3 regions of the Actinopolymorpha cephalotaxi genome follow, and region 2 is predicted to be linked to each of the others. Evidence: riboswitches for the same ligand, from Rfam matches in the RefSeq annotation. Region 2 holds a riboswitch; each other region holds the start of a gene.
What was found. A riboswitch is a leader RNA that binds a small molecule or an ion and turns the genes downstream of it on or off. The one in region 2 is predicted to bind cyclic di-AMP.

Region 1 (6,941 bases), 240 kb from region 2:
CCCGGGCCAGGGAGGACGCGGCAGCCGACACCGCCCGCGCGGAGGCCGAGCTGCGCCGGCTGCGGACCCGCATCGCGGACGCGGAGGCGGCGATCGAGGTCAACCGTCGTTCCGCGAGGGAGGGCCGTGACCTGGCCAGCGTCCGGTTGCGGTTGCTGCTGGACACGCTGGTGGACGCGGCGCAGGGGCTGCGCCGGGAGCTCGCACTGCCGCCCACGCAGTCGCGCCCGGCCGACTCGGTGCCCGCCAGGGAGGCGGCGGCCGGAGGGCTGCCGTCGGGGCCGGAGGGCGTCATTCCGCTGGAGACGTTGCTCACCGTGCCCCAGGTCCACCTCGTGGTGGACGGCTACAACGTGACCAAGACGGCCTGGCCGACCCTGCCGCTGGAGACCCAGCGCACCCGGCTGGTGACCGCGCTCGGTGGCGTGGCCGCCCGTACCGGCGCCGAGGTGACCTGCGTCTTCGACGGGGCGAAGCTCGCCGTGCCGCCGCAGCTGAACACCCCGAGAGGGGTGCGTGTCCGGTTCAGCCCGGCCGGGGTCAGCGCCGACGACGTGATCCGCCAGCTGGTGGCGGCCGAGCCGGAGGGGCGTCCGGTGGTGGTGGTGTCCAGCGACCGGGAGATCGCGGACGGGGTACGCCGCTCCGGCGCCCGCCCGATCGCTTCCGACGCGTTGGTGCGCCTGCTCGCGCGCTGACCCCCGTGTGCTCGTTCGGCGGCACTGTCGGTGGTCGTGTCTAACGTTTCCGGCAACGGCGAAAGCCGGACGCGAGACAGGCGCCATCAGGTGCCGGGCGAACGGCCGCCGAGGAGACGGACGGAGGGCAGCATGCGGATCCAGTGCGATCGCTGCGTGGTGCGGAAGCGTCGCTGTGAGGACTGCGTGGTCGGGGTCGTTCTCGGTGCGCCACCCTCGTCGATCGAGCCCGTGGGCGTCGAGCCCGTCGGGCCCGCGGGGGCGGAGGTGGTGCCGGTCGCGGTCGACGCGGCGTGGCTGGACGCGTCGGGGGTGGCCCCGCCGGAGTTCGGCGAGGTGGGGTTCGAGCTCGACGAGGCAGACCGGAAGGCACTGCGGGTGCTGGCCGAATCCGGCCTCTGGTCGCCGGACCACCCACCGTGGCTGGCGGAGCCGGAAACACCGCATCGGGGCGGCGTCTCGGCCGCCCGGTGACCGGTCCGGGACGCCATCGGAAGCGAGGAGTGCGGAAGTCGCCACGATCGGCAACCACCGCGTGTCGGCGTGACCGGTCCCGCGGTGCCCTGTTTCCGTGGGACCTGTACGCGACATGTCGGCAGGATTTGAAAGCTTCGGGTGCGATTCACTACAGTGCCGCCCGAAGTGTCCGTTCTGCGTAAGTCGGCTACCCAGTCGGCGCGGGCACCCGCTTAGTCTCCGCCGGACACCCGGAGGAGAGCCGGGGACCCAGGTTTCCCGGGGTGAATCGGCGGCCTTGGCGGTCACGTGATCACGTGGTCACGTGGATCGGCAGGACCTCCGTAGGGCGGCTTCCTGGCCCGAACCCGTCAGCTGACCCGGTAGGCGTCCGAGGAGAAGAGGCTCACCGCCCGATGTCCAATCGCCGCACCTGCCCACCCGGGCGCGCGTTGCTCGCCGTCGGCACCGCCACCGTCGCGCTCGTCGCCGCGGTCCCCGGGGCCAGTTACGCAGAACCCCGCCGCGACATCGGCCAGGTTCGCAAGCAGGTCGACGATCTGTACGAGCAGGCGGAGAAGGCCGCCGAGCAGGCCAACGAGCTGAACGACCAGACGAAGGTCATCGACCGCCGCCTCGGCAAGCTCGACGTCGACGTCGCCCGGCAGCAGAAGCGGCTGAACTCGATGCGCGGCCAGATCGGCCAGTTCGCCGCTGCCGAATACCGCGCGGGTGCCGTCGACAGCACGGTGCAGCTGCTGGTCGCGCAGGACCCGAAGGAATACATCGCGCAGATGAGCACTGCGGAGGCGTTCGCGGGACAGCAGGGGGATCTCCTCCTGCAGCTCCAGTCCGAGCAGAAGCGGCTGTCGGAGCAGAAGGCGGCCCGCCAGGCGGAGCTGGCCCGGCTCCGCGACGCGCGTGACGCCGCGAAGGCCCGCAAGAAGCAGGCCGACGCCAACGTCGCCAAGGCCAAGACCGTGCTCAACCAGCTCACCGCCGCCGAGCGGCGCCGGGTGCAGGCACGCGAGCAGGCGGCGGACCGGCCCTCCCGTGGGCAGGAGCGCATTCCGCTTCCGTCCGGCAGCGGCCGGGGTGCCACCGCGCTCGCGTTCGCCCGTGCCCAGCTGGGCGAGCCCTACGTCTTCGGTGCCGCTGGCCCGAGCAGCTGGGACTGTTCCGGTCTGACGATGATGGCCTGGCAGGCGGCGGGAGTGTCCCTTCCGCACTCATCCAGGTCGCAGTACGCCATGTCGGCCAAGGTGTCGCGTTCGCAGCTGCGGCCCGGTGACCTGGTGCTCTTCTACTCCGACCGGCACCACATCGGCCTGTACGCCGGAAACGGCATGGTTCTGCACGCGCCCCGCCCGGGCAAGAGTGTCGAATACCTCCCGATGCGATACATGCCGTACGCCGGCGCGGTGCGACCCGGATAGGGTCCCGCAGAATCCTCGTACGGCACAAAGCTGTCCACTCGCCGCCTCTCCTCGTTCAGCGGGAGAGGCGGCGAGCTTTTTCCGTACGATGCGGGTGTGATCGGCGACTCTGCGCAGCGGGTACGCCGTCGGGCCGCTCCACGCCGACGGTTCGCGGCACGGACCCTCGCCGCCCTCGTCGCCGGCATTCTGCTGGTGTCCGGGGTGTTCGCGTCCACCGTGGCGGTGATGACCGGATCGGCTGTTCCGTCCGCGGTCGGCTCACTGGACTCCCGCGGCGCCACCCGCGGTGCCGGCGACCTCGCCCCGGCGGTCCGGCCCACGCTCGCCGCACGGAGTGGACACCTCACCGCCCAGCGCGTCGCCGTCGCGGAGGACCTGCTCGGCCGGCAGGCCGCCGCGATCCGGTCAGGTGACAGGCGTGCCTACCTCGCCACGGTCGACCCGCGGGCCCGTGCGTTCGCCGCGACAGCCGCCCGTACCTTCGACAACCTCCAGCGGATGCGGGTGCGCCAGGTGCACTTCGGCACCCCGGTGGTCGACACGCGCGGGTTCGCTCCCGCCCGGCGGGCCGCACTCGGGCCGTCCGCCTGGGTCGCCTCGGCCGAACTGTCCTTCCGGCTCGCCGCCGGCGACACCCAGCCGTGGAGGACCACGCTGCGGATGGTGTTCGTCGACCGCGACGGAGCCAGCTATCTCGCCGGCGACCGGGAAGGGCAGGGGCCCGACACGTCGCTGCCGTTGTGGCTGACCGAACGGATCGACGTCGTTCACGGCGAGCACAGCATGGTGGCGGGATCCGCCGGCCGGGACGAGCTTCGCCGCTTCGCGCGCACCGCCGATCTCGCGGTCCGGCGGGTGTCGGAGGTGTGGGGACGCAGGTGGGACCAGTACGTCGTCGTTCTGGTGCCACCCAGCCAGACGCAGATGGAACGACTGATCGGGGTCGACTCACACACCCAGACCGCGGTGGCGGCGGTGACGACCTCGGTCGGACGGCCCGATCCTGCCCTCGCCTCCCACATCGTGGTCAACCCGCACACGTTCGACCAGATCGGCAGCCTCGGCCGGCTCGTCGTCCTCACCCACGAGGCGACCCACGTCGCGTCGCACGCCACCGTGAGCGGCATGCCGGTGTGGCTGTCGGAGGGCTTCGCCGACTACGTGGGCTTCCACCGGTCCGGGCTGCCGTCCGCGGTGATCGCCCACGAGTTCCTTCGCGACGTGCACCGTCGCGGTGCTCCGGACGCGTTGCCGAGCGGCGCGGAGTTCGACCCGCGGGCCAGGGCGCTGGACGAGGCGTACGAGTCGGCGTGGACGGCCTGCCGCTACGTCGCGTACCACTGGGACCAGGCCACGCTGCTGCGCTTCTACGTCGCGATGGACGGTGCCCGGACGAAGGCCGACCAGGAACGCGTCTATCGGCGCGTCCTCGGCACCTCCTCCGACCGGTTCGTGCAGGGATGGCGTGCGTACGTACGAGAACACAGCGACGACGACTGACCGCCGGGCTGGCAACGACCGATTGACAACGACCGATTTGACAACCGCCGATTGACAACGACCGGCTGCCGCGCGCCGGGCAACGGTCGGTGCGCAACGACCGGCCTACTGCCGGACCGGCTGGCCGAATTGGCGGCGACCGGCTGACGACGGGGTGAGGATTGTGGCGAGACCGCGGGCCGCAGGGACCTAGCCGGCCGGGCTCGGAGCGTGCGTTGGGGGAAACGTGCGTCGACGGGGGAACGTGCGGCTACGGGAATCCGTACCTCGGCCGGATTCCGTACGTCCGCGACAGATCGGGCGTGGCCGGACGGCTGCGCGTCACCAGGCGGACTGTTGTCAACCAGGGATTGACAGACGGTCGGCGACGGTCGTGTTGGTGGCGCTGCTGGCCGGGCTCGTCCTACTCGTCCTGGTCACCACGCCGTGGAGCCCGTGGGCTCGCACGAGTACGCTGCTGCCGACGTCGACCGCGCCGCTGACCGAGGACTTCGACCGGACCGAGATCGCCAGCAGTGTGGCGTTCCAGCAGTTGGTGCGTGCTCCGGCGTACCTCACCGGCCTGGCCGGGCTGGTGGTCTCGGCATGGCTCGGCCTGACCAGGACCGGCGCCCGGATCGCCGGCGCGTTGCTGCCCCGCGTACGACGGTGGTGGCTTCGGGTCGTTCTGGGCACCTTCGCGGTGACTCTGGCGGTACGGATCCTGGTGCTGCCGTTCGACCTGTGGCTGGAGAACGTCCGCCGGGACAGCGGGGTGTCCACGCAGAGCTACGCCGGCTGGGCGGGCGACACCGCGATCGCCTTCGGGGTGACGTTCGCGGTCACCGCCGTGCTGCTGGTCGGCATGCTGGCCCTGGTCCGGACCTTTCCGCGCTGGTGGTGGGCGCTGGGCTCGGCGATCGGCGCGGGGATGGTGGTGGCCGGGTCGTTCGTCTATCCCGTTCTGGTCGAACCTCTCTACAACCACTTCACCCCGATGCCTCCCGGGCAGCTGCGCACGGAGTTGCTCGACCTGGCCGCCCGCGACCACGTGCCCGTCGGCGACGTTCTGATCGCCGACGAGTCCCGGCGCACCACCCGGTTGAACGCCTACGTGTCGGGGTTCGGCTCCACCCGCCGGATCGTCGTCTACGACACGCTGCTGACCGACGCCACCCCGGACCAGGTGCGGCTGATCGTCGCGCACGAACTCGGGCACGCCAAGCACAACGACGTGCTGCGCGGGACCGTGGTGGGCGCGGTCGGGGTGGCGTCCGGGATGGTCGCGCTCGCGCTGTTGCTGGACTCGGCCCGGCTGCGCCGGCGGGCCGGCCTCAGGTCGGCCGCCGACCCGCGGGTGGTGGCCCTCGTGATCGCCCTCACCGCGATCGGCATGCAGGCCAGCCTGCCGCTGCAGAACGCGATCTCCCGGCGGATAGAGGCCAGCGCGGACGTGCACGCCCTCGACCTGACCCGGGACCCGCAGGGGTACGCCCAGGTGCAGCGCTGGCTCGCGGTGTCCAATCGCAGCGACCTGACCCCGGCACCGGTGCTGTACGTCTTCTACGCCACGCATCCCACCGCGCCGGAGCGGATCGCGCTGATCCGGTCGTGGTCGCGGCGCCAGGGCCTGCCGGCCGTTCCCGCGATGGCCACCACCGAGTGAGCCGTCGATGGCATCAGACGACGACGGGGCGGCGAGCCGAGTGCGTACCGGCCGCGGACCGGGTGCCGGATAGGGTCGGTCGTCGTGGCCCGCACTCTGGTGGTGACGAACGACTTCCCGACCCGGCAGGGAGGCATCGAGGCGTTCGTACTCGCACTGTGCCAGCGGATGCCCCCGGCGGAGGTGGTGGTCTACACCGCGTCGATGGCCGGTGGCCGTGAGTACGACGCCACCCTGCCGTTCCCGGTGATCCGCGACCGCACCTCGACGCTGCTGCCCACCCCGGGACTGGCCCGGCGTACCACCCGCGTGCTGCGCTCCGAAGGCTGTGACCGGGTGCTGTTCGGGGCCGCCGCACCCCTCGGCCTGCTCGCGCCGGCGCTGCGCCGGGCCGGGGCGAAGCGGATCGTGGGGCTGACCCACGGCCACGAGACGTGGTGGGCGCGGGTGCCGGGTCCACGCGGGCTGTTCCGCCGGATCGGGCGTTCCACCGACGCGCTCACCTACCTGGGGGAGTACACCCGCTCGGTGCTGGCCCGCGGGCTCGCCCCCGAGGACGCGGCCCGGCTGACCCGCCTCACTCCGGGGGTGGACACGGAGACGTTCCGGCCGGGCACCGGCGGGGAGGTGGTCCGCAAGCGGCTCGGCCTTCCCGCCGACCGGCCGGTCGTGGTGTGCGTGGCGCGGCTGACCGAGCGCAAGGGCCAGGACACGCTGATCACGGCCTGGCCGCACGTGCTGCGCGAGGTGCCGGGAGCGACCCTGCTCGTCGTCGGGGACGGTCCCTACCGCGCCGACCTGGAGCGGCTGGCCGAGGAGACCGGCGTACGCGGGAACGTCGAGTTCGCGGGCGCCGTGCCGTGGACCGACATCCCGCCGTACTTCGACGCCGGCGACGTCTTCGCGATGCCGTGCCGCACCCGGCTGGCCGGCCTGGAGCCGGAGGGGCTCGGGATCGTGTTCCTGGAGGCGCAGGCCAGCGGGCTGCCGGTGGTCGTCGGCGACTCCGGCGGCGCGCCGGACGCCGTACGCCACGGGGAGACCGGCTACGTCGTGGACCCGTACAACCCGGTGGCGGTGGCGTCGAAGGTCGTCACGCTGCTCCGGGACCCGGCCGCCGCGCGGGCGATGGGCGAGCGGGGCCGCGCGTGGGTTCGGGAGAACTGGACGTGGGACGCGTCGGTGGCCAGGCTGCGCGGGCTG
Region 2 (6,941 bases):
CGCCGACTGCCGGCGGTCGGAGAGCTCCGCGACCCGGGCCTCCTGCTCGCGGGAGCGGGCGCTCATCGTGGCGCGGTCGCGGGTCAGGCGTTCGGCCGAGGCGACGTCCTGCTCGACCTCGGCCAGCAACGCCTGAGAGTCCGCCACCCGCGCGCGTTCCTGGTCGCGCCGGCTGATCGCCTCGGCGTAGTCGCCGCTGGGCCGGCCGGTCCGGGTGAAGTAGCGCTGGTACTCGCGTTCGACGGCCGCGACCAGCGGCACCGACGCGCCGTGGTCGACCTCGCCACCCGCGGACTCGTCCAGCGCGGTGAGCACCGCCGCCACCGATCCCGCCGCCGGCACGGCAAGTGCGTGTTCCTGGCCGACGACCAGCGCCGCCCACAGACTCCCGTCCACGTGCGCGGCGAACAGCCTGGCGGCCTCGTCGTGCGCCTCGCGCCCGGTCCAGGTGTGCCCGCCGGGGTCGACCCGGAGCTCGGTGAGCCGCTGGCGGAACCACCGCTTGCGGTAGTGCACCCGCTGCCCGCCGAGGGTCAGCTCGGCGGCGACCTCGCTGGACACGTCGCGGCCGGCCGGCTGCACCGCCTTCAGCTTCCCGGCCTTGGAGTCGTCCGGCAGCTCGAACAGCAGGCTGAGCGCCTCCAGGATGGAGGACTTGCCGGTTTCGTTGTCGCCGAGTACGACGGTGACGCCGGCCTCGTCGAAGTCCAGGTCGCGCGTGGCCACCCCGCGGAAGTCGCGCAGCGTCAGCCGGTGCAGCCTCACGCCGCTCCCCTCGAACCGACCGTCAAGCCGGCCGTCACGCCGACCGTCACGCCGCTCCCCCGGCAAGCCGGTGCAGCAGCGCGAGTGCGTCGGCGGCCTCGGCCGCGTCGTCGCTGCCGCTGGCGACGGTGTGCCGCAACTCCTCCAGTGCGGCCCGGGCCGGACCGGTCACCGGGAGGTCGTCCAGCATCCGGTCGTCGGGGAGCACGCCGACGTCCCAGTGCCGGCGCCATCGCTGGATCGCGGCGTACACCTCGGTCTGCGCGTCCAGCAGCACCTCCAGTCGGGTCAGCCCGGCGACCGGCAGCGCGCCGCGTACACCGAGGCGGACCACGGTGCGCGCCTTGTCGGGCTGCTCGCCGAGCCAGCGGTCGAGTGCGTCGAGTGAGGCGTCGCCGTCGACCTCGACCACCTGGGAGAGCAACCGCCAGGTGCCCACGCGTTCGGGGGTGACGGTGCAGGTGGAGCCGCCGGGACCGGTGGCCAGCTCGACCAGCAGCACGTCGCCGGGGTGTTCCTCCTCGGGCCGGGTGGGCTCGGGAGTGCCGGCGTACCAGATCCGGCCCGACTCGCCGACGGACGTACGCGAGTGCCGGTCGCCCAGTGCGGCGTAGTGGATCCGGCCGGCGGCGATCGCCTCCTCCAGCGGGTCCTGGCGAATCAGGGCGGGCTCGCCGACGTCGGGCGCGAGACTGTCCACCTGCCCGTGGCCGACGAGCACCCGCAGCCCGCCCGCCGCGGGCGGGTCGGCGTCGAGCACGTCCGCCACCGGGTCGCGCAGTGGCCGGCGGGTGCGCCACGGCGCACCGACGACCTCGACACCCGGCGCGGGCGTACGGGGGACTGAGTCGCGCAGCACCTCGACGTGGGACGGCAGGTGCGCGGCGAGCATCGGGCTCGCCCACACCGAACCCGGCTCCAGCGAGTCGTGGTTGCCGGGCAGCAGGTAGACCGGGCAGGGGACGGCCCGCAGCGCCTCGCACGCCCGCAGGACGACCTTCCGGTCGACCTGGTTGGCGTCGAACACGTCACCGGCCACCACGACGAACGCGGCGGAGGTGCGCGCGGCCACCGCGCCGATGCTTTCGATCGCGTCGACGCGCGCCTGGCCGTAACGCGCCTGGGCCTCCGGGCCGAGGAACCGGCGCATCATCCCGAGCTGCCAGTCGCCGGAATGCAGGAACCTGATGGTGGTGCCGGGCGTCGTGTGGGGCGTCGTGTCGGGCATCGTGTCCCGAACGCTAGCGAGACCCGCGCCCGAACACCCGTTCGCCACGCGGAGACCGCGAAAGCCGTGGCCGCGGGAGTGATTCCCGTCGGCCAGGACAGGAATTTTCGGCCGGCTGTCACCCTCGCACGAGCTGCGTCGCGAGCCTCTTCCACCGCCTGACCGGCAGGTCGTTCGCCGCCTCCGCGGCCGCGGTCGCCGCGGCCTCAACGACGTCGCCGGCAACGCTGTCACCAGCAGGTTTGCCATTGTCCGACAGCGGAAGCGCCGTCCTCGGGCACGGCTTCACCGCCTGTTCGCCGGCCGTCGGCTGCACACTTCATCGTGGTAAACAAAGCGTGGTCGCGACTTCGGTGAATCCTTTGGATCAGGTTGGCAACGAAACGATCACGCCGTACAGTCCATCTCGGTCGCGCCGACAGGGGGGCGGCTACGACCCGCTTCGCCTAGCTCCGCCCGGCGGTGTCGTCAGACCCGGTACTTCCATCGGGCGGAGACGGAGGAACCACATACGGACCCGGCAACGGGTCCTGGGGTGAAGCCGCCTCGAGCGGCCGGGCACTTCCTCTCGCCCGAATCCGACAGCTAACTCCGCAGGCGACGGGAGGGAACACACTCATGGCCTATCAGGCAAAGCACCGCGGCGCCAGTCGTACGAACACCGTCGCCAAGCGCGTCACGAAGACCGCCGCCGTCACCGGCATCGCCGCCGCTGTCCCCATGGTCGGGATGGCTGCCGCCGCCACTCCGGCGAACGCCGCCAGCACCAACACGTGGGAACGCCTCGCCATGTGCGAGAGCAGCGGCAACTGGCACATCAACACCGGCAACGGCTTCTACGGCGGCCTGCAGTTCACCCGTTCGACCTGGACCGGCTTCGGTGGCGGCAAGTACGCCTCCCGCGCCGACTACGCCACCAAGTCGCAGCAGATCGAGATCGCGGAGAAGGTCCTGGACGTGCAGGGCTGGGGCGCCTGGCCGGCATGCTCGGCCAAGCTCGGCCTCGGCTCCGGCGACAAGGGCGGCAGCCCCAACACCCGCGCCCAGACGCAGGAGCGCAAGCAGCACAGCTCCCGCTCCTCGCGCGGCACCTCCCGGCCGAAGATCGTGAGCCGGCACACGCACACGCACTCCCGGCACGCGGTGTCCGGTGCCAGGTACGTCGTCCGGTCCGGCGACACCCTGTCCACCATCGCTCAGGCGCAGGGCGTCGACGGCGGCTGGCGGGCACTGTGGAACCTCAACCGGAAGCTGGTCGGGAGCAACCCCAACCTGATCTTCCCCAACGAGAAGCTCCGCCTCGGCTGAGTCCTCCCGGCTTCACCGGGATGCACCCGTACACCCCGGTACCCCCGCACCACAGGCACGACCAGGCGAGCGCCCCGGCTGCTGCACTGCAGCCGGGGCGCTCCCGTCTGGTCGGCCGTTCGGATCATTTGACCTGCCGTTGCCCGGTATGTTGCCTGTCATGTTGCACGAAACGCCGCCCGAGCAGGCCGGACGCGACGCTCGCCGCGCCCCCGCCGCGTCGCGCGGGCGACGGTGCACGCGAAGATGGACCCGATGAACGACGCACCCCGACCACCGCGACCGGTGGGTGACACGTCGCCGACCGCCGACGACCTCCTCCCCCGGGTGGCCCGGGGAGACGAGGACGCGTTCGGCGCGCTCTACGACCTGCTGGCCCCGCAGGTGTTCGGCGTCGTCTGCCGGGTGTTGCGCAACCCCTCGCTCGCGGAGGAGGTGAGCCAGGAGGTGTTCGTCGAGATCTGGCGTACCGCGTCCCGGTTCGACCCCTCCCGCGGCTCGGTGCGCACCTGGGCGAGCACGCTGGCCCATCGCCGCGCGGTCGACCGCGTGCGGTCGGAGCAGGCCTCCACCGACCGCGAACGCCGGGCCGCGGCCGGCGACAACTCCCCCGCGTACGACCAGGTGGTCGAGGAGGTGACGGCGAGCCTTGAGCAGGAACAGGTCCGCCGCTGCCTGGGCTCGCTCACCGACCTGCAGCGGCAGGCGGTGACCCTCGCCTACTACGTGGGGTACAACTACCGCGAGGTCGCCGAGGTCCTCGGCGCCAACCTGGCCACCGTCAAGACCCGCATGCGGGACGGGCTGACCCGGCTCCGCGACTGCATCGGCACCTTCGAGCTGGGAGCGCCGCGATGACGACGACTCCCGGCCTCCCCGACGTGCCCGACCTGCACTCCCTGACCGCGCCGTACGTGCTCGACGCGCTGCCCGAGCCGGAGCTGCGCGAGTTCGAGGCCCACCTGTCCACCTGTTCGAGCTGTCAGGGAGAAGTACGCGAGCTGGCCGCCGTCGCGGCCCAGCTCGCCGCCGCGACCGCCACCGAGCCGCCGGAGCAGCTGCGCGCCAGGGTCCTGGCCGCGATCCGGACCACCGGCCAGGAGGCGGCTCCCGACACCGGCAACGGACGTACCACCGTCCGGCCCACCGGCCCGGACGGCGACTCCGCGAACGGCGAAACCACGAACGGCGAAACCTCCTCGGCTGCCGAGAGCCGGCACCAGCCGGTCACCCACGGCCACCGCGCTCGGCGCCCTCGCCGGCGGGGACTGCTCGCCCTGGCCGCCGCGCTGGTCATCCTCGCCGGGGTGGGGGTCGGCGCGGGGGTCGTGCAGTACCAACAGGCCCAGCAGCGGACCGCCCAGGCCGTCCAGGAACGCGAGCGGATCGAGACCGTCCTGGCCGCTCCCGACTCGCGAACCGTCCGAGGCGACGTCCGCGGCGGCGGGAAGGTCACCGTCGTGGTGTCCCAGCAGCTCGACCGTGCCGTCGTACTCCTCGACGGGATGTCCCGGCCGCCCCGGGGGCGCACGTACCAGCTCTGGTTCATCTCCGGGGACAGCGCCCGCTCCGCCGGTGTCGTCGACGTCACCGGATCCGGACGGGTCAGCGAGGTTCTGTCCGGTGTCGGCGGCGCCAACGCGTTCGGCATCTCGGTGGAGCCGCAGGGCGGGTCCAAGGCGCCCACGACCACGCCGGTGGCGGCCGTCCCGCTCGCCTGACGCCTGTCGGTGCCCCCCGATACGCTCAAGCTAAGGTTCGGCGGGGCTATTTCGGGAGGGCCGATCCGTTGAGCACGCACGCGACACAGGTTGCACACGCGCAGGTTCCTTACACCCTCACCCGGCTGGGTGTGGTGATGACGCCGGAGCCGGACAACGAGCTGGAAAGTGAGGGCGTCCTCAACCCCGCCAGCGGACACACCCCCGACGGGAGGCTGCACCTGCTGCCGCGCATGGTCGCGGCCGGCAACGTGTCGCGGGTGGGGCTCGCGGAGGTCAACTGCGTCGACGGCGTTCCGGTGAGTGTCGATCGGCGCGGCGTCGTGCTGGCTCCCGACGAGGGCTGGGAGCGCGGCCTCAACAACGCCGGCGTGGAGGACCCCCGGGTCACCTGGGTGCCCGACCTGGACGTGCACGTGATGACCTACGTCGCCTACGGCCCGCTCGGTCCCAAGCTGGCGATCGCCGTCTCCGACGACCTGACCACCTGGCGGCGTCTCGGTCCGGTGCACTTCGAGTACCAACCCGACCTGGACACCGACCTCAACCTGTTCCCCAACAAGGACGCGGTGTTCTTTCCCGAGCCGGTCCCGGGGCCCGACGGCGAGCCCTGCTACGCCATGCTGCACCGCCCGATGTGGGACCTCGGCTGGTTCCGTCCCGGTGAGGGCGTCCACCTGCCCGCCGGAATCGACGACGACCGCCCGAGCATCTGGGTGTCGTACGTCTCGGTGGCCGCGGTCGAACAGGACCTCCGCGCGCTCACCCATCTGCACGACCACCGCCAGGTGGCCCAGCCGGAGTTCCCCTACGAGGAGCTGAAGATCGGCGCGGGGCCGCCGCCGATGCGGGTCGAGGAGGGCTGGCTGGTGATCCACCACGGCGTCACCGGCCACATTCCGCCGGGCTGGGACCCGAGCAGCCAGCGGGTCACCTACGGCGCGGGCGCGATGTTGCTGGACGCCCTGGACGTCTCCCGGGTGCTGGCCCGCACCCCCGAGCCGCTGCTCACGCCGGAGACCGACGACGAACGCACCGGCACCGTCGCCAACGTCGTGTTTCCCACGGCGGTGGAGACGATCGCCGGGCGCACCTACGTTTTCTACGGCATGGCCGACGCCCGGATCGGGGTCGCCCGGCTGGACCGCACCGACCGTACGACCTGAGAAGCCACTCGCTGCGGGCATCCCGGACGGCACGGAACCCGCCGGGTAATCGGCGGCAGCCTGTCGGTGGCATGCCCTAGGCTCGGGCGCGTGCCGCAGAAGATCGATCAGGACTTCCTCAGCCTTCCGCTCCGCCCGCTCGCCGACGCCGCTCTCACCCGCGCCCGCGAGCTGGGCGCCGAGCACGCCGACTTCCGGCTCGAGCGGATCCGGACGCAAAACCTCTCGCTGCGCGACGCCCAGTTGCAGGGCAGCACCGACGGCGAGGACACCGGGTTCGCGGTCCGCGTCGTGCACGAGGGGACGTGGGGCTTCGCCGCGAGCGTCGTGCTCACCCCGGAGGAGGCGGCGCGGGTCGCCGAGCGCGCCGTCGAGGTGGCGCGGGTCGCCGCCGGGATGAACGCCGAGCGCATCGAGCTCGCGCCCGAGCCGGTGCACGGTGACGTCACCTGGGTCTCGGCCTACGACGTCGACCCGTTCGCGGTCGCCACCGCCGACAAGGTGGAGCGGCTGGGCGACTGGAGCCGGCGGCTCCTCGCCGGCACCGGGGTCGCCCACGTCGGCGCGACGCTGCGGCAGGTCAAGGAGCAGAAGTTCTACGCCGACAGCCACGGCACGGTGACCACCCAGCAGCGGGTCCGGCTCAACCCCGACGTCGAGGCCTACGGCACCGATCCCGGCTCGGGCCGGTTCGACTCGATGCGGGTGCTCGCACCGCCGGTCGGCCGGGGGTACGAATACCTCACCGACCCG
Region 3 (6,941 bases), 4.6 Mb from region 2:
ACTCCGCGTGTACGGAGTTGACCCCCGGGCCGACCGGCTCGGAGGAGACCACCCGGAACGTCCCTTCGGCGCCGGCCCCGTCGCGCAACGGGCGCTCCCACGGCACCTCGTCGTGCCAGCTGCGGCCCTCCCGCTGGATCAGCACGCATCCGCCCGGCGCGACGTGCCGCAGGCAGGTCGCCAGCATCCCCCGCCGTACGTCCTCGGAGCCGGCGTGGACCAGGAACGACGCCAGCAGCACGACGTCGAAGCGCTCGCCGAGGTCCAGCGTCTCGATCGGGCTGAGCACGGTGCGCGCTTCACGGACGCGTTCCAGCATCTCCGGGGACTCGTCCACGGCGGTCACCGCGAACCCGTGCGCGAGCAGCGGGTGGGTCATCCGGCCGACGCCGCAGCCGAGCTCGAGGATCGCGGCGCCGGGTGGCACCGAACGGGCGATGAGTTCGGGCGAGTCGTCCACCGGGATCCTGCTGTAGAGCTCCACCGCGCAGCCGTCCGGGGTGATCGCGCCCGGTCCGGTCCCGTGGTAACCCTCACGCCGTCGTACGTCCATCCGGCCCACTCCCTCTCGCTCGGCTGCACTCCTCGTTCGATCAACGACGCAACCCGGCGAGTAGCTCCCTGGTGTCCGCCCATCGCGCCCACGCGACGAACGCGATGAGGATGCCCAGCGCCACGGTGAGGATCGCCATCGCGGCCATGCCGGGCATCAGGAACAGGTTGGTGAGCGTGGCGCAGACCATCAGACCGACCAGGGCGATCGCGGCGAGCCCGCACAGCCGCGGGATCAGCAGACCGATCGCGCCGGCGAGCTCACACGCGCCGGTGAGGTAGCGGAGCCACTGGCCGAACCCGAGGGCCTCGAAGCCCTCCACCTGCGCCGGGTCGCCGGACAGCTTCGAGTACGCCACGGACAGGAAGAAGGCAGCCAGCAGAACCTGAAGAACCCACAGGGTGATGGTGAGTGCGCGGGAGCGGTGCGGAGCGGCGGTGGAGCGGACTTCGTGCGTGGTCATGAGGTGCGTTCCCCTTCGGGCGACCCGGTTGTGGCCGGGCGGTGGCGGTCCGAACGTGTCGGTGTAAGGACCGTCGACGTCGCCGGAAGTCATCGCTGCGGCAGTCGCAGGGTGACCGAAGGGGAACGGAACGCAGATGTTCGTGGACAGCACGACAGGCGCTGACGCCAGCGGGGGGTTCCGGCATCAACGCCTGTCGTGGTTCGGGGGGCGCGGAGAGGTGCGCGGCCTAGCCGGGCCGCACCGCTCCGGCGTAGGGCATGTACTTCATCTTGATGTACTCGACCGTCTTGCCGGGGCGCGGCGCGTGGATGACCATGCCGTTGCCCGCGTAGATGCCCACGTGGTGACGGTCGCTGTAGAAGAGCACCAGGTCACCGATCTGCAGCTGGGACTTGGAGATCTTGGTCGAGATGGCGTACTGCGAGCGCGACGAGTGTGGCAGGGAGACCCCGGCCGCTCTCCACGCGCCCATGGTGAGGCCGGAGCAGTCCCAGCTGTTGGGGCCGTCCGCACCGAAGACGTACGGCTCACCGAGCTGGGCCTTGGCGAACGCCAGGGCGGTCGCGCCGCGGCCGCTGCCGGAAGGCGCGGGTGCAGGTGCGGGCGCGGGTGCCGGACCCGGGTTGGACGGGATGTCGGTCTTCGGCGTGCTGCGGCCACCGCCGCCGGTGCTGCGGTTCGAACGGGACTGTGCCCGATCCCGCGCGGCCTGCTCGCGGGCAGCCTTCTCCTGGGCCGCGCGCTCGGCGGCCGCGATGCGCCGCTTCTGCTCGGCGGTGAGGCGTTCGAGCAGCGCCTTCGCCTCGGCGGCGTTGCGCACCGCGGTCTTCCGGCGGGCGTCGGCCTGGCTCTTGGCCTCGCGGTAGCTCGCGAGCTCCGCCGACCGGGCCGCGCGCTGCTCGGCGAGCCGCTTCTGGCCCTCCTGCAGCTGCCGGAGCATGTCGCCCTGCTGTGCGTCCACGACCTTGACCGTGCGCATCCGGGCGAGGTATTCGTTCGGGTTCTTGGAGACCGCGAGCTGGGCGGTCATGTCGACGTTGCCGGCGCGGTACTGAGCCGCGGCGAACTGGCCGATGTCGCCACGCAGAGCGCTCACGCGCTGCTGCTGGCGGGTGACGTCGGCGTCGAGGGTGCGGACCCGGCGGTTGATGGCCGTCATCTTGTCGCCGAGCTCGTTGGCCTGCTCGGTGACCTTCTCGGCCTTCTCGTAGAGCGCGTCGACCTGCTGGCGCACCTCGCCGATGCTGCGCGTGGACGGGTCGGCGTAGCTGCTCGAGCCGGGGAGCGCGACCAGGGCGGCCAACGTCGCGGTGGTGGTGCCGACGACGAACAACGCGCGCCCTGAACGGGCCCTGCGGGTTGTCACAGGCGGTGCCTTTCTTCCTCAACGCCTACCGGGTGAGCTGACGGGTTCGGGCCGGGAAGTTGCCCTACGGCGAGCTCGGCGGCCAACCTGCGACCGTCGCGCCTGCCGATTCACCCCAGAAAACACGTGGTTCCCCGGCTCCCCGCAGAGCTGATCCGTCGTGGATCACCCCAACAGGGACTAAGCGAGACATCTGCGCCGACCGGGACGGCCGACTCAAACTGGACAGATATCTGATGGAGACCATAGTGACCGGTCCGTGATCAATCAACACCGGCACCCCCGGGAAGTTGTCCGGAGATTCGACATTTCGCAAGATTTGTTCCCGCGTCGTGGGATCACGGCGGCGAACGGCCAGGCCACAGGGTCACAGGGTCACGACTCCTGGCAGCAGGTGTGCCGGCTCTCCTCGACGTAGTGCGGGTCGTGCCACCAGTACCGCCGGTTCGCCGGCGGGTCCGGCACCGGGTCGGCCAGCCGGCTGACAGGGCGGGACCGCGCCCGCAGGCGCTCGCCGGCCGCGCCGGACACGAACGGTGCGAGGAGACCGTCGACGTCGAACAGCTCGCCGTTGCACATGACCTGGCGTACGTCCGCCGCGGCGGTGATGTCGGCGAGCGGGTCGCCGCCGAGCACCACCAGGTCGGCGTACGTGCCAGGGCGCACGGTGCCGAGCGGCTCGCCGAGGAACTCACCCGGCGCCCTCGTCGCCGTGGTCAGCGCGTCGTACGGCGAGACGGGGTACTTCACCATCGCGCGGAGGTTCAGGTGGGTGCTGACCGCGCGGTTCGCGATCGGCGAGTCGGTGCCGGTGATCACCACCCCGCCGCCGCGCAGCATCGCCGCTACCTGCGCCACCTGCCGGGCGAGGTTCTCCCGCGCGACGGTCTGGTCGGTGTCCCGCGCGGTCCGCGCGGTGGCCTGCAGTCCGGCGTACTTCCACGGCGGGTACAGCGTCCGCACCCGCCGGTCCGTCACCAGCGACGTGTCCTCCCGCAGCAGGGTGGTCGCGCCGAACAACGTGGGCGTACGGGCGGCGCGGGCGGCGTCGAAGATGTCGATCACGTCGCGGTAGCCGGTGCCCAGGGCGGTGGCTGTCCGGGAGAACCCGAACCGGTTGGTCGCCCCGACCCGGACTCCGGCGTCAAGATCGTTTTCTCACCGAAGCACAGTGTGCGCACGTCTGGCTACGGCGTGACATCCGGACGTCGTATTGCGGCCATTGACGAAGACTTGATCACGGTACGGAAACGGTTCCCGGACACAGCCCCGGAAGACCGCTACGCTGCAGCACCGAAAACCCCGGTGCGGATCGGATAGCCGCCCGCCCGGTGACCCCCTAGAAAAGATGAGGCAGTCACTGTGATCATCCTCGGCATTATCCTCACGATCCTGGGCTTCGCCCTGGGCATTTCGATCCTCTCGACTATCGGCATCATCCTGCTGGTCATCGGCGTGGTGCTGTTCATCCTCGGCGCCATCGGGCGTCCGGTCGGTGGCCGGAAGGTCTGGTTCTGACCCGCAACACCGGTTCTGGCCCGGAGCGGTTCCATTAGCTCCGACAGGTTCTGAGCCAACCGGCAGCCCCGCGCGCACACCGCGCCCGGGGCGGCCGGGTTCGGCCGTTGCGCCGGCAGCCTTCCATCGGGAAGGCTGCCGGCGATGCGTTTTCCGGCCACAGTGAAGGATCTCCGCCCATGGCGTTGATGCGTTGCGACTTCTATTCCGAGGCACTCCAGCTCAGTACCTCGATGACGGTGATTCTGCCGCAGGAGACGACCACCCAGATCGGGATGTCCGGCGCGGCCCGCGAAGGCGGTGCCCCCGTCCTCTACCTCCTGCACGGCCTCAGCGACGACGACACCATCTGGCTGCGGCGTACGTCCATCGAGCGCTACGTCTCCACGCTCGGCCTCGCCGTCGTCATGCCGGCGGTGCACCGCAGCTTCTACGCCGACGAGGCGCACGGCAACCGCTACTGGACGTTCCTGTCCGAGGAGCTTCCGTCGCTCGTCGGCCGGTTCTTCCGGGTGTCCGACCGGCGGGAGGACACGTTCGTCGCCGGCCTGTCGATGGGCGGGTACGGCGCCGTCAAGTGGGCCTTGCGCCAGCCGGAACGCTTCGCGGCGGCGGCCAGCCTGTCCGGGGCGCTGGACGTGGCCAACCCGGGTATGCGGGAGAACCGCCCCGAACTCATCGACCGGGTCTTCGGCGACGAGGTGAGCGGCACCGACAACGACCTGCTGTGGTTGCTCGAGCAGGGGGCGAAGTCGGGGCAGCAACTCCCGGCCCTGCACGTCTCGTGCGGCACCGAGGACGGCCTGATGGCCCACAACCACGCGTTCGTGGACGCCGCGCGCCGCCTCGATGTGCCCGTCACCGTGGAGTTCGAGCCCGGCGAGCACGAGTGGGGTCTGTGGGACCGCAAGATCCAGGACGTACTCCGCTGGCTGCCGCTGTCCTGACGGCAAGCCCTGACCGCTCGGCCGAGCACTGCCGGTGATCCCGCGCGTTTCGTCGCGAGACGTCTTCCCGTATGTGCGTCTTCGTACGACTGTCAATCCTTCCTTGCGTTCAGCCGGTCAGGCTGATCACCAGGTGTTCCACCAGCCCGGCCGCACGTGCGGGGTCGTCGGCCAGGACGCCCAACGCGTCGTACATGGGGAACGAGGTAACCGCGACGACTCCGGCAAGAACGGATACCGGATCGATCGCCACCTCGGCGTCCTTCTCCGCGGCGAGCCGGCCGAGTAGCTTCGCCAACTGGTCACCTCGCCACTTCTCACGTTCGGCCAGCCTGACGGCCACCTCACGGTCCACCGCGGCCAGACCGAAGAGGGGCCGTAGGACGACGCGCTCCGCATGCCAGAAACGACAAGTCTGCTCCACGATGGCCTTGCGGGCTGCGGTCGCGCTGAGGTCGCGGGTCGTACCGAAAGGCTGGTGGTCGAATGACCGCGGGAACCCTTGTCGAGTTCGGCGGCCTGCCCGGGACGGGCAAGTCGACCCTGGCGCGGCACCTTGCCGACCACAGCGGCGCGGTGTGGCTGCGCATCGACGAGATCGAGAACGCGATGCGCCGCAACGGCCTGAGTGCGTACGCCCGCCACCTCGTCATCGAGACCGCGTGCCCGGACACCGTGGAACACCGACGGCGAGTGGAATCTCGGAGGTGTGACCTGCCCGGATGGTCGTATCCAGACTGGGAGGAAGTTCGCCGGACCGCACGCCACTACCAGCCTCGTACCGATGTACGAATGGTGGTGGACACCACCCGGCCGGCTGAGATCTGCCGCCGCGAGATCACCCTCCATCTCGCGGCGGCGCTGCGGACAGTCCGCTGACCGACGGCGGCGTTCCGTTCGGTAGGACTCCCGGCCGCCGCGGCCGGCGTGGAATGGTGGACGCATGACGAGCACCGACTCCCGTACGACAAAGCCGTTGAAGTTCGCCGCCGTCGGCCTCGACCACGGTCACATCCTCGGCCTCGTGCACGGCCTGATCGGGGCGGGTGCGGAGTGCGCCGGGCTGTGGAGTGAGACCGACACCCCGCACACGGCGGCGCTGGCCGAGCGGGCTCCGCACATCCCCCGCGTCGCCGAGGCGGACGAGCTCCTCACCGACCCCGACATCGCGCTGATCGTCACCGCTGCCGTCCCCGCGCGCCGGACCGAGATCGCGGTCGCGGCGATGCGCAACGGCAAGGACGTGGTGACCGACAAGCCGGGCGCCATCACCCTGGACCAGCTCGCCGAGGTGCGGACCGCGGTGGCCGAGACCGGACGTTTCTGGTCGGTGGCGTTCTCCGAGCGCACCGCGTCCAGGGCGACCGTGCACGCCCGTCGGCTGATCGAGGAGGGCGCGATCGGCCAGGTCGTCCAGACCATGGGAACCGGCCCGCACCACCTGCGGCCGCACACCCGACCGTCGTGGACGTTCGACCCGGGGCTGGCCGGCGGGATCCTCGCCGACATCGCCTCCCACCAGGTCGACCAGTTCCTCTACCTGACCGGCTCGACCAGCGCGGAGGTGGTGTCGTCCACGGTCGGCAACTTCGCCCACCCGGAGTACCCCCAGTTCGAGGACTTCGGCGAGGTCGTCCTGCGCAGCCCGCACGCCCACGGCTATGCCCGGGTCGACTGGTACACCCCTGACGGGCTTGGGGTCTGGGGCGACGGCCGGCTCACCGTGCTCGGGACCGAGGGCTACCTCGAGGTACGCAAGAACATCGACCTGCTCGGCCGGCCCGGCGGCGACCACCTCTTCCTCGTGAACGGCAAGGACACGCAGTACCTCCAGAGCGACGACGTCGAGCTGCCGTACTTCCCGGCCATCCTCGACGACGTGGTGCGGCGCGGCGACACCGCGATTCCGCAGGAGCTGGTCCTCACCGCGACCGAGCTGGCCCTGACCGCCCAGGCCAACGCCACGCGCGTGGGCGGCCTGAGCTGACCCGGCACCCGGCAACCCGGCAACCCGGCACCCGGCCGTACGCCCGATTGATCGGTCTGGGTGCTCAAACTCAGCGGATTCTGCTGTTGGACGGCTGTCCGCCC

Region 1: another riboswitch for cyclic di-AMP. It lies ahead of FHR37_RS07250 (C40 family peptidase); the one in region 2 lies ahead of FHR37_RS08295 (LysM peptidoglycan-binding domain-containing protein).
Region 3: another riboswitch for cyclic di-AMP. It lies ahead of FHR37_RS28695 (C40 family peptidase); the one in region 2 lies ahead of FHR37_RS08295 (LysM peptidoglycan-binding domain-containing protein).

The regions. Positions count from the first base shown of each region.
Region 1 covers NZ_JACBZA010000001.1:1,608,307-1,615,247, forward strand. Annotated here, with positions in the region: gene FHR37_RS07240 (NYN domain-containing protein) at 1-698, shown strand, start outside; gene FHR37_RS07245 (hypothetical protein) at 855-1,172, shown strand; cyclic di-AMP (ydaO/yuaA leader) riboswitch at 1,386-1,560, shown strand; gene FHR37_RS07250 (C40 family peptidase) at 1,571-2,590, shown strand; gene FHR37_RS07255 (gluzincin family metallopeptidase) at 2,687-4,093, shown strand; gene FHR37_RS07260 (M48 family metallopeptidase) at 4,473-5,738, shown strand; gene FHR37_RS07265 (glycosyltransferase family 4 protein) at 5,823-6,941, shown strand, end outside.
Region 2 covers NZ_JACBZA010000001.1:1,843,977-1,850,917, reverse strand. Annotated here, with positions in the region: gene FHR37_RS32370 (ATP-binding protein) at 1-765, opposite strand, end outside; gene FHR37_RS08300 (metallophosphoesterase family protein) at 812-1,993, opposite strand; cyclic di-AMP (ydaO/yuaA leader) riboswitch at 2,457-2,607, shown strand; gene FHR37_RS08295 (LysM peptidoglycan-binding domain-containing protein) at 2,612-3,301, shown strand; gene FHR37_RS08290 (sigma-70 family RNA polymerase sigma factor) at 3,557-4,159, shown strand; gene FHR37_RS08285 (anti-sigma factor) at 4,156-5,022, shown strand; gene FHR37_RS08280 (glycoside hydrolase family 130 protein) at 5,091-6,188, shown strand; gene FHR37_RS08275 (TldD/PmbA family protein) at 6,279-6,941, shown strand, end outside.
Region 3 covers NZ_JACBZA010000001.1:6,429,773-6,436,713, reverse strand. Annotated here, with positions in the region: gene FHR37_RS28705 (class I SAM-dependent methyltransferase) at 1-553, opposite strand, end outside; gene FHR37_RS28700 (DoxX family protein) at 594-1,016, opposite strand; gene FHR37_RS28695 (C40 family peptidase) at 1,246-2,385, opposite strand; cyclic di-AMP (ydaO/yuaA leader) riboswitch at 2,394-2,556, opposite strand; gene FHR37_RS28690 (amidohydrolase family protein) at 2,761-3,450, opposite strand; gene FHR37_RS28685 (hypothetical protein) at 3,748-3,903, shown strand; gene FHR37_RS28680 (alpha/beta hydrolase) at 4,083-4,850, shown strand; gene FHR37_RS28675 (hypothetical protein) at 4,960-5,193, opposite strand; gene FHR37_RS28670 (AAA family ATPase) at 5,337-5,729, shown strand; gene FHR37_RS28665 (Gfo/Idh/MocA family protein) at 5,794-6,837, shown strand.